2 regions of the Mesorhizobium sp. M0618 genome follow, and region 2 is predicted to be linked to the other one. Evidence: riboswitches for the same ligand, from Rfam matches in the RefSeq annotation. Region 2 holds a riboswitch; the other holds the start of a gene.
What was found. Region 2 has a riboswitch for S-adenosylmethionine ahead of metX (homoserine O-acetyltransferase MetX). Riboswitches for the same ligand answer to the same signal wherever they lie in the genome.
Positions count from the first base shown of each region.

Region 1 (3,405 bases), on a different contig from region 2:
ATGATCCATTTTGAAATCTGCATTTTCTTGGTTCCCCTTGAACGCCGGCATCTTGACGGGCGGCAAGGCAGCCAAGCATGGCGCGCCGGTACAGGCAAGTATTTTGCCTTGGGGCAATGAGGTCAGCGCGCGGCGCGGAAATGCTTGGACAGCTTCAGGCCCTGCGCCTGGTAGTTGGAGCCGAGATCGGTGCCGTAGAGGGCCTGCGGCCGCTTCAGCATGTGTTCGTAGACCAGCCGGCCGACGATCTGGCCATGGTCGAGAATGAACGGCACTTCATGACTGCGCACTTCCAGCACCGCCCGGCTGCCCGTGCCGCCAGACGCGGAATGGCCAAAGCCCGGATCGAAGAAGCCGGCATAGTGGACGCGGAACTCGCCGACCAGCGGATCGAAGGGCGTCATCTCGGCGGCGTAGAGCGGCGGCACATGCACCGCCTCCTGGCTGACGAGGATGTAGAACTCGTCGGGGTCGAGCACCAGTTCGCCGGCGCCGCTCTTGTGGATCGGCTCCCAGAAGTCGACGACTTCCTGGGCCGCGCGCTTGTCGACATCGACGAGGCCGGTGTGATGCTTGCCGCGATAGCCGACCAGACCGTTTTGGTCGCCGTTGAGGTCAATCGACAGCGCGATGCCGCCGCCGGAAATATTCGGCGGCTCGGTGGCGACCAGCGTCTGCGCGCGATGCAGGTCGTGCAGCTCGGCTTCCGAGAGCAGCGCATTGCCGGTGCGGAAGCGTATCTGCGACAGGCGCGAGCCGGTGCGCACGACGATCGGGAAGGTGCGGGGGCTGACTTCCAGAAAGAGCGGGCCATGATAGCCGGCAGCGATCTTGTCGAACTCGTGGCCGCGATCGGTCATGACCCGGGTAAAGATGTCGAGCCGCCCGGTCGAGCTCTTCGGATTGGCCGAGGCCGAAATGTCCGCCGGCAGCGCCAGGCTTTCAAGCAAGGGCACGATATAGACGCAGCCGGTCTCCAGCACCGCGCCCTCGGCAAGATTGATCTCGTGCAGCTGCAGCCGGTCGAGTTTTTCCGAGACCTTGTGGTTGGGGCCGGGCAGGAAGGAGGCCCGCACCCGCCAGGCCTTGTCGCCGAGCCTGAGATCAAGGCTGGCCGGCTGGATCTGGTCGGCGTCGAGCGCACGCGCCGACTTCAGCGCGCCGGACTGGAACAGCGCCGAAATGTCCTGATCGGGAAGAATGCCTGTCTGCCGCAAGGCTCCACTCCTAGGTCAGACGTTTTTCTTGTCGCAGGTTCTTGTCGCAAAACCGTGGAACACTTTTGCGGAACCTGCTTGGTACAAACCTCTTAATGAAGCCGGCAATTGACGCAAGCGCGGCGCGGGTCTAAAGGGTCGTTATCCCGTGGTGATTTGGCCGGTCGGCTTGCAGCCACGTTAAACAAGTCGCTAAAGGACCGTCGGGCCGCAAGGCCGTATGGACCGGTTGCGACTTTCGCGGCCGGTTTTTTTGTGTCTGGAAGAAAAGCGATGAGCACCAAGAAGCACAACTGGAAGCCTCAGACGGCACTCGTGCACAGCGGAACGCTGCGTTCCGGTTTCGGCGAAACGTCGGAAGCGATTTACCTGACCCAGGGCTATGTCTACGAAACGGCACAGGCCGCCGAAGCCCGTTTCAAGGGCGAGGAGCCAGGCTTCATCTATTCGCGCTACGCCAATCCGACCGTCGACATGTTCGAGAAGCGCATGTGCGCCCTCGAAGGCGCCGAAGATGCCCGCGCCACCGCCTCCGGCATGGCCGCGGTGACGGCCGCCCTTCTGTGCAGCGCCAAGGCCGGCGACCACATCGTGGCGGCGCGTGCGCTGTTCGGATCCTGCCGCTGGGTGGTCGAGACGCTGGCGCCGAGATACGGCATCGAGGCGACGCTGGTCGACGGCACGGATATCGCCAATTGGGAAAAGGCGGTCAAGCCGAACACCAAGCTGTTCTTCCTGGAAAGCCCGACCAATCCGACGCTGGAAGTGGTCGATATCGCCGCTGTCGCTTCGCTTGCCAATTCGATCGGCGCAAGGCTGATCGTCGACAATGTCTTCGCCACGCCCCTGCAGCAGAAGCCCTTGCAGCTCGGCGCCCATATCGTCGTCTATTCGGCGACCAAGCACATAGACGGCCAGGGGCGCTGTCTCGGCGGCGTGATCCTGTCGGACAAGAAGTGGATCGACGAGAACCTGCACGATTATTTCCGCCATACCGGCCCAAGCCTGTCGCCCTTCAACGCCTGGACGCTGCTGAAAGGCCTGGAAACACTGCCGCTGCGCGTGCGCCAGCAGACGGAAAGCGCGGGCAGGATCGCGGATTTCCTGGCCGAACGGCCGGAAATCGCCCGCGTCATCTATCCCGGCCGCGCCGACCACCCGCAGGCCGATATCGTCAAGAAGCAGATGTCGGGCGGCTCGACGCTGATCTGCCTCGACGTCAAGGGCGGCAAGCAGGCGGCCTTCGCCTTGCAGAACGCGCTCGACATCGTCTTGATCTCCAACAATCTCGGCGATGCCAAGAGCCTGATCACCCACCCGGCGACGACGACGCACAAGAATCTGAGCGACGAGGCGCGCGCCGAGCTCGGCATCGGGCCGGGCACGCTCCGGCTGTCGGTCGGGCTGGAAGACACCGACGATCTGCTTGAGGACATCGCGCAGGCGCTGAAGGCCAGGTAGGACCTTCAGGCGCCGGACGGCGTCTCCTCCAGTTCGGCCGTCTTGGTGCCGATGGTCATCGCGTTGCCGCGCCAGTCGACGGCGCCGCCAAGCCAGCCGCGCGCCCACAGCGCTGGCAGGATCAGGTCGCGCATCATGATCGCGGCCACCATGCGTGGCGACAGGTACCAGCCCTTGGACCAGGCCAGCGCGCACTCGGGAAGGTAGAAGGCTACCAGCACTGCAAGGGCGGTTGCCCAGAGGCTGAAGCCCGCACTGGCCGCGGCAATCAGCGCAAGCACCAGCGGCACCACGGCGCCGGTCAGGATTTCGGGTGCGAAGAACAGCGGGAAAGTGACGCGGCGCAGGCGCGCCCAACGGGCCTGACGCGACCAGATCTCGTCAAAAGAGCGCCGGCCAAGCGGCTGCTCGAAGGGGGCGGCGACGAGATTGACGCGCAGGCCGAGACCGTTCACCAGCTTGGTCGCGGCGGCATCCTCCGCGATCTCGGCGGCCAGCGCGCGGATGCCGCCATTGGCGTCGAGCATCGGCTTGTTCCAGAGCATGCTCTTGCCCTGGGCAAAGCCAAGGCCGAGCGCATCGCCGGCGTATTGCCAGCGCGCCTGCAGCGTGTTGAGGAAAGCGCATTCGACCTCGGCCCAGAAGCCGGCCGGCCGCGAGCCAATCGGCGTCGAGCAGACAAGGCCGGTGCCGGGCCGCCAGGCAGCCATCAGATGCTGGACGTAGT
Region 1 is NZ_JAMYQH010000047.1:10,080-13,484, reverse strand. Features, by position in the region: gene NKJ04_RS31530 (ABC transporter substrate-binding protein) at 1-23, opposite strand, end outside; gene NKJ04_RS31525 (2'-deoxycytidine 5'-triphosphate deaminase) at 123-1,217, opposite strand; SAM riboswitch at 1,356-1,433, shown strand; gene NKJ04_RS31520 (O-succinylhomoserine sulfhydrylase) at 1,491-2,678, shown strand; gene NKJ04_RS31515 (ceramide glucosyltransferase) at 2,684-3,405, opposite strand, start outside.
Region 1: it holds a riboswitch for S-adenosylmethionine, as region 2 does, so the genes downstream of both, NKJ04_RS31520 (O-succinylhomoserine sulfhydrylase) here and metX (homoserine O-acetyltransferase MetX) in region 2, are expected to answer to the same signal.

Region 2 (3,405 bases):
GTGGCCTGCAGCGTCTGCGAGAGGACGACGAAGTCAAAGCCCTTGTCGGGATAGAATTCGAGATCCTTGTCGGCATCGCCCTGGATGACCGAGAGGCCGCGCGCCACGCATTCGTTGACGCCGCGCTGCGACAGCTCGAGCCCACGGCCGTCGACCTGCTTGCTGTCCTGCAGCAATTCGAGCAGCGAGCCGTCGCCCGAGCCGACATCGAGCACGCGCGACTGTGGTGGGATGAGGTTGGCGACGACTTCAAGGTCGACGCGCTGGTCGAAATTGACGTTCATGATGAGAGCCCTCTTGCTCGTGCCGCCGAGCCGATGAAGCCGTTAATGGCGGCAAACAGTTCCGGCTCGTCGAGCAGGAATGCGTCGTGGCCGCGGTCGGTTTCGATCTCGACGAAGGATACCGATGCGCCGGCGGCGTTGAGCGCATGCACGATCGAGCGGCTCTCCTCGGTCGGAAACAGCCAGTCCGAGGTGAAAGACACCAGGCAGAAGCGGGTTTTCGTTCCGGCGAAGGCATCGGCCAACCGGCCGCCATGGTCGGCGGCAAGGTCGAAATAGTCCATCGACCGCGTCATGTAGAGGTAGGAATTGGCGTCGAAGCGATCGACGAAGGTCATGCCCTGGTGGCGCAGATAGCTTTCGATCTGGAAGTCGGCGTCGAAGCCGAAGGTCAGCGCCTCGCGATCTTGCAGATTGCGGCCGAACTTGCGGTGCAGGGCGGCTTCCGACAGGTAAGTGATGTGGGCGGCCATGCGCGCCACCGCCAGGCCTTTTTCCGGGCGTTTGCCGTGCTCGAAATATTTGCCGCCATGCCAGTCCGGATCGGCCATGACAGCCTGGCGGCCAACCTCATGAAAGGCGATGTTCTGCGAGGAATGGCGCGCGCCGGTGGCGATCGGCAGCGCCGAGAAGACGCGCTCCGGATAGCTCGATGCCCATTCCAGCACCTGCATGCCGCCCATAGAGCCGCCGAGCACACAGAACAGCCTTTCGATGCCGAAATGGTCGATCAGCATCTGCTGCGCCCGCACCATGTCGCGAATGGTGATAATGGGCAGGTCAAGCCCATAGGGCTTGCCGGTGGCGGGATTGGTCGAGGCCGGACCGGTGGACCCAAGGCAACCGCCGATGACGTTGGAGCAGATGACGAAGAAGCGATTGGTGTCGATGATCTTGCCGGGGCCGATCAGCACTTCCCACCAGCCAGGCTTGCCGGTCACCGGATTGGTGCTGGCGACGTGCTGGTCTCCGGTCAGTGCATGGCAGACGAGGATGGCGTTGGAGCGGGCATCGTTCAGCGTGCCGTAGGTCTGGTAGGCGATCTGGAACGGTGACAGCAGCGTGCCGGCGTCCAGCTTGAGCGGCTTGTCGGATCCAAAACGCAAAACCGGGCTCGACGGTTGGTCAACCTCGTTGTTGGTTTTGCGGGCACGCAGAACGGCCATGACATCCATCTCACACTTTGAGCCCACGCATCGCGCTTGTCGAAAGTCGATGCCGATCCGGGTGTCCGGCCGGCGCGGACAACAAAAAACCGGCATTGCGGTTGCAAAGCCGGTTACAGGATGCAAACGGCCCTTTAGCAAGTTGTTTAACGTGGCTGCAAGCCGACCGGCCAAATCACCACGGAAGTCCGCTCCCCTTCTAGGGCTGTGGCGCGCCGGCGTCAACGGCCAGCCTTGGGCGGTGGCTGTCGCCTCTCGACATTGCAGGCCACGGCTTGTATTTCCGCTGCGGCTTCCCTCAGGAAGCGTTCTCGACGGATTTTGCGACATGAGCCAGACACCGGACCAGGCACGTCCAACCCCGCGCGCGGGCATCATGGACATAGACGCCTATGTGCCGGGCAAGAGCACGGCGCCCGCGGGCGTCGCCAAGGTTCACAAGCTGTCCTCGAACGAGAATCCGCTCGGGCCCTCGCCGAAAGCGATCGAAGCCGCGCGCGAGATTGCCGGAAAGCTCGACGTCTATCCAGATGGCACCGCCAGGCGGCTGCGCGAAGCGATCGCCGAGGTGCATGGTCTCAACCCGCAGAACATCATTTGCTCCAACGGCTCCGACGAGATCCTCGGCCTGCTGGCGCAGACTTATCTGGCGCCCGGCGACGAGGCTGTCATCACCGAACACGCCTTCATGGTCTACAAGATCTACATCCAGTCGGCAGGTGCCGTTCCGGTGACGATCAAGGAAAGAGACGAGCGCGCCGATATCGACGCCATCCTCGCAGCCGTCACGCCGCGCACCAAGATCGTGTTCCTGGCCAATCCCAACAATCCGACCGGCACCTATGTGCCTTTCCAGGAGGTGCGCCGCCTGCATGCCGGCCTGCCCAGGCACGTGCTTCTGGTGCTAGACGCGGCCTATGCCGAATATGTCCGCCGCAACGACTATGAGGCCGGCATCGAGCTGGTCGGTGCTGCCCAGAACGTGGTGATGACCCGTACCTTCTCCAAGATCGGCCTCGGCGGAGCGCGGATCGGCTGGATGTATGCGCCGATGCATATCGTCGACGCCATCAACCGCGTGCGGGGTCCCTTCAACGTCAATGCGACGGCGATCGAGGCCGGTATCGCAGCCATCCGCGACCGCGCCCATGTCGAGCGCAGCGTGGCGCACAACGAGACCTGGCTGGCCTGGCTGAGCGAGGAATTCACAAAGCTCGGGCTGCGGGTAACGCCGAGCGTCGGCAATTTCGTTCTCGTTCATTTTCCCGATGACCAGAAGCATTCGGCGGCCGCGGCGGACGACTATCTGACGGCGCGCGGCTATATATTGCGGCGCGTTTCGGGCTATGGCTTTCCCAACGCGTTGCGCATGACCGTCGGCACCGAAGAGGCCAATCGCGGCGTTGTCGCCGCTCTCACGACATTCCTGAAAAGCTAGAGACCATGACATCACTGATGTTTGAAAAGATCGCGCTGGTCGGCATCGGCCTGATCGGCTCGTCGCTGGCCCGGGTCATCCGCCGCGAGGGGCTGGCCCGTCACGTGGCCATATCAACGCGCAGTGCGGCGACGCTGGCGCGAGCCGAGGAACTCGGGCTGGGCGATAGCTATACCACCGATGCGAGAGAAGCTGTCCGCGATGCCGACTTGGTCATCATTTCGGTGCCGGTCGGCTCATCCGGCGCGGTTGCCGAGGAAATCGCGCCGGCGCTGAAGCTGGGTGCGATCCTCACCGATGTTGGCTCGACCAAGGCGTCTGTCATCGCGCAGATGCAGCCTTATGTCCCTGAAGGCGTCCATTTCATTCCCGGCCACCCGCTGGCGGGCACGGAAAAATCCGGCCCCGACGCCGGCTTCGCCGACCTGTTCGACAATCGCTGGTGCATCTTCACGCCGCTGCCCGACACCGACCCGGACGCGCTGGAACGGCTGTCGGAATTCTGGCGCCGCTGCGG
Region 2 is NZ_JAMYQH010000010.1:96,310-99,714, forward strand. Features, by position in the region: gene metW (methionine biosynthesis protein MetW) at 1-284, opposite strand, end outside; gene metX (homoserine O-acetyltransferase MetX) at 281-1,450, opposite strand; SAM riboswitch at 1,565-1,642, opposite strand; gene hisC (histidinol-phosphate transaminase) at 1,779-2,888, shown strand; gene NKJ04_RS13295 (prephenate/arogenate dehydrogenase family protein) at 2,894-3,405, shown strand, end outside.